Regions from separate parts of the Metapseudomonas furukawaii genome, predicted to be linked through region 3. Evidence: riboswitches for the same ligand, from Rfam matches in the RefSeq annotation. Region 3 holds a riboswitch; each other region holds the start of a gene.
The links. A riboswitch is a leader RNA that binds a small molecule or an ion and turns the genes downstream of it on or off. The one in region 3 is predicted to bind cobalamin.
Positions count from the first base shown of each region.

Region 1 (3,469 bases), 2.6 Mb from region 3:
GGCATCCGGCGCCGGCAGACCCTCCAGCGCCGCCGGGGCCTCGCCGGCCACCAGTTGCAGCCCGGGCACGCCCAGGGCGTCGCGGTTGTGCCGGATGTGCGCCTGGCGTCCGGCATTGGCCTCGATGGCCAGGGCCCGGCAGGCGGGATGGGCGCGCATCCATTCGATGCCGATGGAGCCGCAGCCGGCGCCCACGTCCCACAGCAGCTCGCCGGGGCGCGGCGCCAGGCGGGCCAGGGTGATGGCGCGGACATCGCGCTTGGTGAGCTGGCCATCGTGGCGGTAGGCGTCGTCGGGCAGCCCGCAGGTCACCGGCAGCGCGCGGGTGCCGGGATCGGCCGCCACCTCCACCGCCACCAGGTTGAGGTCGGCCACCTCCACGGCGCTCCAGGCGCTGGCCAGGCCGTCGAGCCGGCGTTCGAGGGGACCACCCAGATGCTCCAGCACGGTGAGGCGACTGGCGCCGAAACCGGCCGCCACCAGCAGGGACGCGAGGCTCGCCGGGGTGCCGCCGTCGTTGCTCAGCACCAGCAGCCGCGCGCCGGGGTGCAGGTGGCCATTGAGCACCGCCAGGGGCCGCGCCACGGTGGAGAGCAGCGTCACCTCCTGCAGCGGCCAGCCCAGGCGCGCCGCTGCCAGGGAAGCGGACGAAGGCGCCGGCAGCACCCGCAGCTCCTCGGCCGGCACCTGACGCGCCAGGCTGGCGCCCACGCCGAACAGCATCGGGTCGCCACTGGCCAGCACGCACAGCGTCGTGCCCCGTCGCGCCAGCACCGGCTCCAGGGAGAAGGGGCTCGGCCAGGGTGTACGCACGGCACGGATGCAGCGCGGCAACAGCGCCAGCTGGCGCGGCGCCCCCACCACTTCGGCGGCGCCCAGCAGCGCATGCCGGGCGGCCTTGCCCAGCCCCCCGTAGCCGTCCTCACCGATACCCACAACCGTCAGCCAGGGCTGCATGGAAACTCCCGTTTCTACCGAGGTGTCAGCCGCTTGCCCTTCCGACAGGCAGCCTTTTCCTCATGTCGCTCAAAGCGGGCATAATAGCGCCCTTCATCGGTTGCCGGCGCCTGCCAGAGGTGCTGGCCGGGGGTCGTGACGAGGGTATTTCCCGTGCGATGCCCTGAGGGAACACGGTCGCACCGTGGCTGCCCCCGCAACTGTAAGCAGCGAGTCCACGCACCCTGGCCACTGAGCACCGCTCGGGAAGGCCGCGAAGGATGACGACCTGCCAGCCAGGAGACCTGCCGGTGAAACCAGTCGCGTGTGAGCGCATCGGGCGGGGTGTATCGATGCAAGCGTGTCCCTGGGCCAGGGATATTCCGGTCGCCGCGACGCCAACCAGGGTGACCCGTTGAAACAGGCCGAATCCGCTGCCACCTCCGTCCGCCCCTCGGCCTGCCCGGGGTTGCTGCGCATCGTGCAATCCGGCGATGGCGGCCTCTGTCGCATCAAGCTGCCCTGTGGCCGCCTCCACGCCCACCAGGCCCGTGCCGTGGCCGCCGCCGCGCGGCAGCAGGCCAGCGGCGTGATCGAGGCCACCAACCGCGCCAACCTGCAGATCCGTGGCGTGCGCCCCGGCGCCGAAGGCGCGCTGATCGAGACGTTGCTGGCCGCCGACCTGGGTGCGCCCTCCCCCGGCGCCGATGACCTGCGCAACCTGATGGTCAGCCCGCTGCTGGGCCTGGAGCCCGGCGTCGGCCAGACGGTCGCCGCCCTGGCCGAGCGCCTGCTGGCACTGCTGCAGGACACCCCGCGCTTCCATGCCCTGTCGCCCAAGTTCGCCCTGCTGCTGGACGGCGGCGAACCCCTGGCCATGCTGGAACACCCCCACGACATCTGGCTCGCTGCCCTCGGGCCGCAGGCCGACGCGCCCTTCGCCTTCGGCCTGGCCGGGTGCCCGCCGCTGCGCGCGGACGACGCCCCCGCCTTCGGCGCCGTGCCCGCCGCACAGGTGCCGGCCCTGGTGGAGGCGCTGCTGCAGCTCTTCCTCGACCGCGCCCGCCCGGAGCAGACACGCATGCGCCACCTGCTGGCCGACCTCGGCCCCGCCGCCTTGGTGGCGGAGCTGGAACGCCGACTCGGCACGCCCCTGCAGCCGTTGCCGGACTGGCGCCGCGACACCGCCGCCACCCTCGGCCACCTGGGCCCCGTGGACGGCCGCCATGCCGGCGCCGCCGCGCCCCTCGGCCGCCTCGACGCCGCTCAACTGGACGCCCTGGCGGACCTGGCGGACCAGCAGAGCGACGGCCAACTGCGCCTCACCCCCTGGCAATCGGTGCTGCTGCCGGCCCCCCGCGACCTCGACGGCACCCTCGCCGCCCTCGCCGCCCTGGGCTTGGTCACCGACGCCACCGCCCCGCTGGCCCGGCTCATCGCCTGCACCGGCTCCGCCGGCTGCCCACGCAGCCTCGCCGACACCAAGGCCGACGCCCTGGCCCTGGCGCCCCGCCTGCCACCCGAGGTGCAGCTGCACCTGACCGGCTGCCCGCGCTCCTGCGCCGCCGCCCACGTCGCGCCCTTCACCCTGCTGGCCCGCGCACCGGGCCGCTACGACCTCTACCAGCGCGCTCGCGACGGCTTCGGCCGGCTGCTGGCGAGCGACCTCGACCTCGAACAGGCCAGCGACCGACTGGCCGCCACTCCTGACAGCTGGAGCTCCTCCGAATGATCGATTACATCCGCGATGGTCAGGAGATCTATCGCCACTCCTTCTCCATCATCCGCGCCGAGGCGGACCTCAGCGCCATCCCGCCGGACCTGGAGAAGCTCGCCGTGCGGGTGATCCACGCCTGCGGCATGGTCGATGTGGTGCAGGACCTGGCCTTCTCCCCCGGCGCCGGCACCGCCGGCCGGGCCGCCCTGGCAGCCGGCGCGCCGATCCTCTGCGATGCGCGCATGGTGGCCGAGGGCGTCACCCGCGCCCGCCTGCCGGCGGACAACCGGGTGATCTGCACCCTCAACGACCCCGGCGTACCGGAGCTGGCCCGCGAACTGGGCAACACCCGCTCGGCGGTGGCCCTGGAGCACTGGCGCGAACACCTGGAAGGCAGCGTGGTGGTGATCGGCAACGCTCCCACCGCGCTGTTCTACCTGCTGGAAATGCTCGACGCCGGCGCACCGAAGCCGGCGCTGATCCTGGGCTTCCCGGTGGGCTTCGTCGGCGCAGCCGAGTCCAAGGACCTGCTCGCCGCCGACAGCCGGGGCGTGCCCTACGTGGTGGTGCGCGGCCGCCGGGGCGGCAGCGCCATGGCGGCGGCGGCGGTCAACGCCCTGGCCACGGAGGTGGAATGATGAGCGGCAAGGGACGGCTGATCGGCCTCGGCGTGGGCCCGGGCGATCCGGAACTGATCACGGTCAAGGCCCTGCGCCTGCTGCAATCGGCGCAGGTGGTGGGCTACTTCGTCGCCAAGGCCAAGGCCAATCGGGGCGAGGGCGGCAACGCCTTCGGCATCATCGAGCAGCACCTCGG
Region 1 covers NZ_AP014862.1:668,392-671,860, reverse strand. The annotation lists gene KF707C_RS03105 (bifunctional cobalt-precorrin-7 (C(5))-methyltransferase/cobalt-precorrin-6B (C(15))-methyltransferase) at 1-957, opposite strand, end outside; cobalamin riboswitch at 1,092-1,263, shown strand; gene cobG (precorrin-3B synthase) at 1,352-2,668, shown strand; gene KF707C_RS03095 (precorrin-8X methylmutase) at 2,665-3,291, shown strand; gene KF707C_RS03090 (precorrin-2 C(20)-methyltransferase) at 3,288-3,469, shown strand, end outside.
Region 1: another riboswitch for cobalamin. It lies ahead of cobG (precorrin-3B synthase); the one in region 3 lies ahead of btuB (TonB-dependent vitamin B12 receptor).

Region 2 (3,469 bases), 2.6 Mb from region 3:
GGAAGCCGGTGTTCGCCGCCTGCAGGTGGGTGCGGTAGAACAGCAGCGCCACCACCGGCTGGTCGGCCCGCCAGTCGGCGCGCCAGTGCTCCAGCCCGGCGTTGGGCTGGCGCGGGTGGTAGACCGCGACACGGGGCAGCGGCCGGGGCTCATCCCAGGGCATCGCGCGGCCCAGGCAGCGGCTGGCCAGGCAGGCGAACAGCTGCCGGGCGTTGTCCAGCCCGCCCTGGCGCAGGTAGTGCCAGTAGCGCTCGGCGTCTTCGGCGGGGACGGTGCAGAGCCGCGCCAGCTCCGGGTCGGGGCGGTCGTCACCGGGTACCAGGATCAGCCTGGCACCGCGCTCGGCCAGGGCGACCAGTTGCTCGATGCCGTAGCGCCAGTAGCCGACGCCGCCGTGCACCGAGATGAGGATGACCTTGGCGTGCTGCAGCACCTCGTCGACGTAGAGGTCCACCGAGGCGTGGTTCTGCAGCTGCATGGGGTTGGCCAGGCGCAGGCTCGGGTAGTCCTCCGGCAGCTCGCGGGCGGCCTCGGCCAGCAGCGCCAGGTGCGAGTCGCCGCTGCAGAGGATGACCAGCTCGGCGGGGGTCTGGGCGAGGTGGGCGATGCCGTCTTCGGGGACGAAACCGCCGGGCTGGGTGCGCAGGAGGTGCATTTACTCCCCTCTCCCCACGGGAGAGGGGCCGGGGGTGAAGGCTGTCTCCGAGCGCTGGGGGCTTCCCTCACCCCAGCCCTCTCCCGGAGGGAGAGGGTGCAGTCCGCGCTTCACGCCAGTGCCGTGCGCAGTTCGTTGGCGATGGCGGCCGGGTCCAGGTCCTGGCCGATCACCACCAGGCGGGTGCTGCGGGTTTCGTCGCTGCGCCAGGCGCGGTCGAAATGCTTGTCGAAGCGCTTGCCGACGCCCTGCACCAGCAGGCGCATGGGCTTGCCGGCGACGGCGACGAAGCCCTTGATGCGCAGGATGGGATGGCGCTCCACCAGTTGGCCGAGGGCGGCGAGCAGGGCGCGCTCGTCCACGTCCGGGAGGTCGACGTGGAAGGAGTCGAACTCGTCGTGGTCGTGGTCCTCGTGTTCTTCGTGATCGTGGTGGGTGGGGCGGCTGTCGATGTGCGCCTCGGCCTCGGCGTTCAGGCCCAGCAGCACGTCCAGCGGCAGCTTGCCGGACGCGGCTTCCACCACCTTCACCGCCGGCGGCAGCTCTTCGCTGACTTCGGCGCGCACGGCGGCCAGGGTCTCGGCATCCAGCAGGTCGCTCTTGTTGAGGATCACCAGGTCGGCGCTGGCCAGCTGGTCCTCGAAAAGTTCGTGCAGGGGCGATTCGTGGTCGAGGTTCGGGTCCTGCTTGCGCTGTTCGTCCACCTGGTCGGGGAAGGCGGCGAAGGTGCCGGCGGCCACGGCGGGGCTGTCGACCACGGTGATCACCGCGTCCACGGTGCAGGCGTTGCGGATCTCGGGCCACTGGAAGGCCTGCACCAGCGGCTTGGGCAGGGCCAGGCCGGAGGTCTCGATGAGGATCTGGTCGAGGTCGCCACGGCGCGCCACCAGCTCGCGCATGACCGGGAAGAACTCCTCCTGCACGGTGCAGCACAGGCAGCCGTTGGCCAGTTCGAAGACGCGGCCTACGGCTTCTTCCTCGCTGCAGCCGATGCTGCATTGCTTGAGGATGTCGCCGTCGATGCCCAGTTCGCCGAATTCGTTGACGATCACCGCGATGCGGCGACCCTGGGCGTTGTCCAGCATATGGCGGAGCAGGGTGGTCTTACCGGCGCCGAGGAAGCCGGTGACGATGGTGACGGGGAGCTTGGCCAGGGTTTTCATGCGCGCCTCTCAGGTGCTCTATGGCGGGCATGACGAATGCGGCGGGCAAGGGCCCGCGCCGGGAATTCGCCACCGGATCACCCCGCCCGGTTGTCTGGAATCTGTGCGAGGCAGGTCTCCTGGCTCACAGCCTGGCGCGGGGCGCCGCCGGGTCCGCCTTCCCGCCCGTGGGGCAGTGGCTGTGGACAGGGCATCGGCTGTTTACAGTTGCGGGGGCAGCCGTGGCTTGGACCACGTTCCCTCTTAGCTCCAGCCTTCGCTGGAGAACCTCGAAAGGACGGAAGGCTACGCAGGGCCCGGCCGGCGGTCAATCGCGTCGGTTGACGCCTTGTCGGGCCCGTGCTGTCCTTGCGCGGATTTTTCCCGACCGGTCGCCTGCCACGCCATGAATCGCGCTGCTCCCCCCATGACGCCGCTTTCGCTGGTGGCCGGTTTCGGCTGCCGCCAGGGCTGCACGGCGGCGGAGCTGGGGGCGTTGCTGGAGGCCTGCCTGGCCGAGGCCGGGGTGCCGGCGGCGAGCCTGGCGGCGCTGGCGACCCGGGAGGACCGCGCCCTTGAGCCGGGCCTGCGGGCGCTGGCGGCGGAGCGGAACCTGCCGTTGCAGGGCGTTGCCCCCGAGGTGCTGAACGCCCTGGAGGCCCGCCTGAACCAGCCGTCCGAGCGGGTCCGCGCCCTGGCCGGCAGTGCGGGGGTGGCCGAGGCGGCGGCCCTGGCGCTGGCCGATCGACTGGGGCAGGGGCCGGCGTGGCTGGTGCTCGATAAACGCCGCAGCGCCCGCGCCACCTGTGCGCTGGCCTGCATCCACCTGGAGGCCCAACGGCCATGACGGTCTATTTCATCGGCGCCGGCCCCGGCGATCCGGAACTCATCACGGTCAAGGGCCAGCGGCTGATCCGCAGCTGCCCGGTGATCCTCTACGCCGGCTCGCTGGTGCCGGAGGCGGTGCTGGAGGGGCACCGGGCGGAGCGGGTGGTGAACACCGCCGAGCTGCACCTGGAGCAGATCGTCGCGCTGCTGGCCGAGGCCCATGCCCGGGGCCAGGACGTGGCGCGGGTGCATTCGGGCGATCCGTCGCTGTACGGCGCCATCGGTGAGCAGATCCGTCACCTGCGCGAGCGGGGTATTCCCTACGAGATCGTTCCGGGCGTGACGGCCACGGCGGCCTGTGCGGCGCTGCTGGGCTGCGAGCTGACGCTGCCGGAGGTGTCGCAGACGCTGATCCTCACCCGCCACGCCAGCAAGACGCGAATGCCCGAGGGCGAGTCCCTGGGGGACCTGGCCCGTCACCGGGCGACCCTGGCGATCCACCTGGGGGTGAGCCGGATCGAGGAGATCGTCGCCGAGCTGCTGCCGCACTACGGCCCGGCCTGCCCGGTGGCGGTGATCCACCGGGCGAGCTGGCCGGACCAGGCCCAGGTCACCGGCACCCTCGCCGACATCGCCGAAAAGGTGCAGGCCGTGGGCTTCCGGCGGACCGCGCTGATCCTGGTGGGCGAGGTGCTGGCGGCCGAGGGCTTCGCCGATTCGTCCCTCTACCGCGCCGGTCATGCGCATCTCTACCGCCCGACGAAACCCCTGCCGCCACGCGGCTAGTGACGTGAGGCGGTGAAACCCGCAGAATGCGGCTCTTGTGCGGCGGGCAAATGGTCCG
Region 2 covers NZ_AP014862.1:683,478-686,946, forward strand. The annotation lists gene cobN (cobaltochelatase subunit CobN) at 1-655, opposite strand, end outside; gene cobW (cobalamin biosynthesis protein CobW) at 766-1,818, opposite strand; cobalamin riboswitch at 1,911-2,105, opposite strand; gene KF707C_RS03170 (cobalamin biosynthesis protein) at 2,225-2,644, shown strand; gene cobM (precorrin-4 C(11)-methyltransferase) at 2,641-3,411, shown strand.
Region 2: another riboswitch for cobalamin. It lies ahead of cobW (cobalamin biosynthesis protein CobW); the one in region 3 lies ahead of btuB (TonB-dependent vitamin B12 receptor).

Region 3 (3,469 bases):
GGATGTCCCGCAGCACCTCGTCCAGTTCCAGGTAGCCGTGCTTCAGCGCGATGTTCAGCTCATCCAGCACCACCAGCCCCACCCGGGGATCGTCCAGCAGCTCACGGGCGATCGCCCAGGCCGCACGGGACTTCTCGATATCGCGCTGGCGATCCTGGGTGTCCCAGGTGTAGCCCTCGCCCATCACGTGGTAGCTGACCTCCTCGGGAAAACGCCGGAAGAAGGCCTCCTCCCCGGTGGACATGCCGCCCTTGATGAACTGCACCACGCCCACCTTCATGCCGTGGCCAAGGGCCCGGGCCACCATGCCGAAGGCGGAGCTGCTCTTGCCCTTGCCGTTGCCGGTGTGCACCAGCAGCAGGCCGTACTCGTCCCGGGCCTGGGCGATCTTCTCGTCGATCAGCGCTTTCTTGCGCTGCATGCGGGCCTTGTGGCGGGCATCGCGTTCGGCGGATTCGGTCATGGTCGCTCCTGTCAGAGGGCTTGGTAGCGGACGGTGAAATACACGGCCTGGCCGGGCTGGTTGTAGTCCAGCGCGGTCTCGTAGTCGGCGTCCAACAGGTTGGTCACCCTGGCCTGCAGGCGCCACTCATCGTCCAGCCAGTACTCACCGCGCAGGTCGAGGGTGGCGTAGCCGGCCACCTCGTTGCGGTTGGCCAGATCGTCGTAGCTGCGGCCCTCTGCATGAAGGGTAGCGCCCACGCCAAAGCGGCCGATGCGGCGATCGATATCGAGATTGAAGGCCTGCTGGGGGCGGCGCGGCAGTTCATTGCCGGCGTTGGCGCTGCCATCGCGGTTCTCGGTGTCGAGGAAGGTGGCATTGGCGCGCCAGTCCCAGCCCAGCCATTGGCTGCCGAGGACCAGCTCGAGGCCGTCGATGCGGGCCTTGCCGATATTGTTCGGGCCACCGAAGGGGCCCAGGGTGGAGTCGTAGGCAATCAGGTCATCGATATCGTTGCGGAACAGGTTGGCGGACCAGTGCCCCCACTCATGCCGACCGGACAGCGACGCCTCGATGCTTTCGGAGGTCTCGGCATCCAGGTTCGGGTTGCCGTAGCCCGGGTAGTAGAGCTCGTTGAAACTGGGCGCCTTGAAGGCCGTGCCATAACTCAGGCCGAAGCGTACCGCCTCGCTAAGTGCCAATCCCCAAGCGGCGTTGCCAGTGTCGTGGGTGCCGAACTGCTCGTTGTCGTCGCGACGAAGACTGAGCTGCCAGTCCTGGCGACCGTGCTCGCCCAGATACTGGACGAACCCGCCTTCATTCTTGCGCGAGTCCTTGTCGAAGGGGGTGGAGCTGCTGACCTGGTCCCGTTGCCAGTCATAGCCGAGGGTCAGTACATGCCCCTCGGCCAGGGTGACGTCGTTGAGCCAGGATGCACTGTCGCGCTTGGAGTCGAAGCGAGCATCGAACTGGCCATCCACTTCGCTGCGGGACCTGTCCTCGCTGCGACCGGCCTGCAGGGTGACGTCCCACGCCTCGAGCGGACTGAAGCGCGCCCGGCCGCCCGTGACCGACTGGCGGTTGTCGGCATTGGCATCGTGCCCCCCCAGGGGATGGAAGAAGCCGAAGCGGTCGATATCGTCGTAGTCGTTATGCGCCCTGGCACGCATCAGGGTGCCGTCCAGCTCCAGTCCGTTGTCGAAACGGAGTCCCGCCCGCAGGGTGCCGGACAGATTGCGATAGCCGTCGGCGTCCGGCTCGTAGTAATTGCTCCCCTGGCGACGGGAGTTGATGCCATCGGTGTCCTGGCTGCTGACGCCCAGGTTGTACCAGGCCTTGTCGTCGCCACCGGCCACGCCGGCGCTGCCTTCATAGCTGTCGTGAGTACCGTAGCCGGCGGAGAACCAGGGTTTGGCACGACCATCGCCACCGCCCTTGCGGGTGAAGATCTGGATTACGCCACCGATGGCTTCCGAGCCATAGAGGCTGGAGCGCGGACCACGAACCACTTCGATGCGCTCGATCAGCTCCACCGGAAGGTCCTGGAAGGCTGTCAGGCCGGCGCTGACCGACCCCACCTTGACCCCGTCGATCAGCACCAGGACGTGGTCGGACTCGGCGCCACGCATGAACAAGGTGGTGTTCTTGCCCGGGCCGCCATTGTTGCTCAGGGTCACCCCCGGCACCCTGCGCAGCAGCTCGGGCACCGACCGGGCCTGGCTCCGCTCGATCTCCTCACGATCGATCACCGTGGTCGCGGCCAGGCTGGCCCTGACCGGCCGTTCGCTGCGGGTGGCGGTGACCACCTGTTCGTCCAGGGTCAGGGGCGCGGCGGCCAGGAAGCTGGAAAGGGATGTGCCGCCCAGCAGCGCAAAGGCCGCGGGCTTGATTAAAGGCTTGCGAATCAAGATCTGCTCTCCGTCGCGCCACCCGCGCGACATCTGTGGGGTCTGCAGGGCGGAAGGTCCGCCGTGCGCTGGTTGCACCAGGCCGGTCTCCGGGCTTGCGAGTGGAGCCTGGCTCCCCTGCCGCGCCTTCCCATGCGTGTGCACAGTGGCCGAATGCGGCTGTCGACTCGCCTACCGTTGCGGGGGCAGCGCCGGAATCTCCCATGGGGGATGGACCGGCTTCCCTGTTTCACCCCTTCGACGCAAGGTCAAGGGGCACCTGAGGCAGGCGCGAAGGGTAGAGGGTCGTCGGGACAGCGTCAATCGCACCCGCCGATCAGTGCCTCGGCGTGAATCCAGCGGGCTTGCCGGCCAGCCAGTCGACGAAGGTGCGCAGTCGCTCGTCGGCCAGGAGCGCTTCGCGGGTGTTGAAGGTGAGCGCCAGCTCCTTCTCGCTGAACAACCTGTGGATCTGGTTGTGGCAAGGGCGGCACACCCAGAGCGTGGCGGTGATGCGCTCGATGCGATCGAAGCGCTTCTGCACGTAAGGCTTGTCGTGGAGCGCCCTGGGGATCAGGTGATGGCGGGTCAGCGCGGCGGCGCGCCTGCAGAGTTCGCAAACGTCCGGCTGGGGTGGCAGGCGGATGGACTCGGCCATGGTCCTCGCTCAGCGCTTGCGGCAGAGGGTCAGGCCATCGCCCAGGGGAAGCAGGGACAGGTCGACGCGGGCGTCGTCCCGCAACGCGCGATTCAGCGCCTGGATGGCGCGGGTGTCCTCGCTTTCAGGCTCGACCTCCAGCACCCGACCGCTCCAGAGCACGTTATCGAACAGGATCAGGCCACCCGGCCGGACCAGGCGCAACGCTTCCTCCAGGTAGACGGGGTAGTTGGCCTTGTCGGCGTCGATGAACGCCAGGTCGAAGGCACCGTCTGCCAGGGTCGCCAGGGTGTCCAGGGCCGGTCCCAGGCGCAGCTCGATGCGCTCGGCCACACCGGCTTCCGCCCAGTAGCGCCGTGCGATGGCGTTGTAGTCGCCCGGCAGGTCGCAGCACAGCAGCCGGCCGTCCTCCGGCAGTTCGGCGGCCATGCAGAGGGCGCTGTAGCCGGTGAAGGTGCCCACTTCGAGGATGCGACGGGCGCC
Region 3 covers NZ_AP014862.1:4,249,548-4,253,016, forward strand. The annotation lists gene cobO (cob(I)yrinic acid a,c-diamide adenosyltransferase) at 1-463, opposite strand, end outside; gene btuB (TonB-dependent vitamin B12 receptor) at 475-2,346, opposite strand; cobalamin riboswitch at 2,413-2,627, opposite strand; gene KF707C_RS19595 (hypothetical protein) at 2,666-2,986, opposite strand; gene KF707C_RS19600 (O-methyltransferase) at 2,996-3,469, opposite strand, start outside.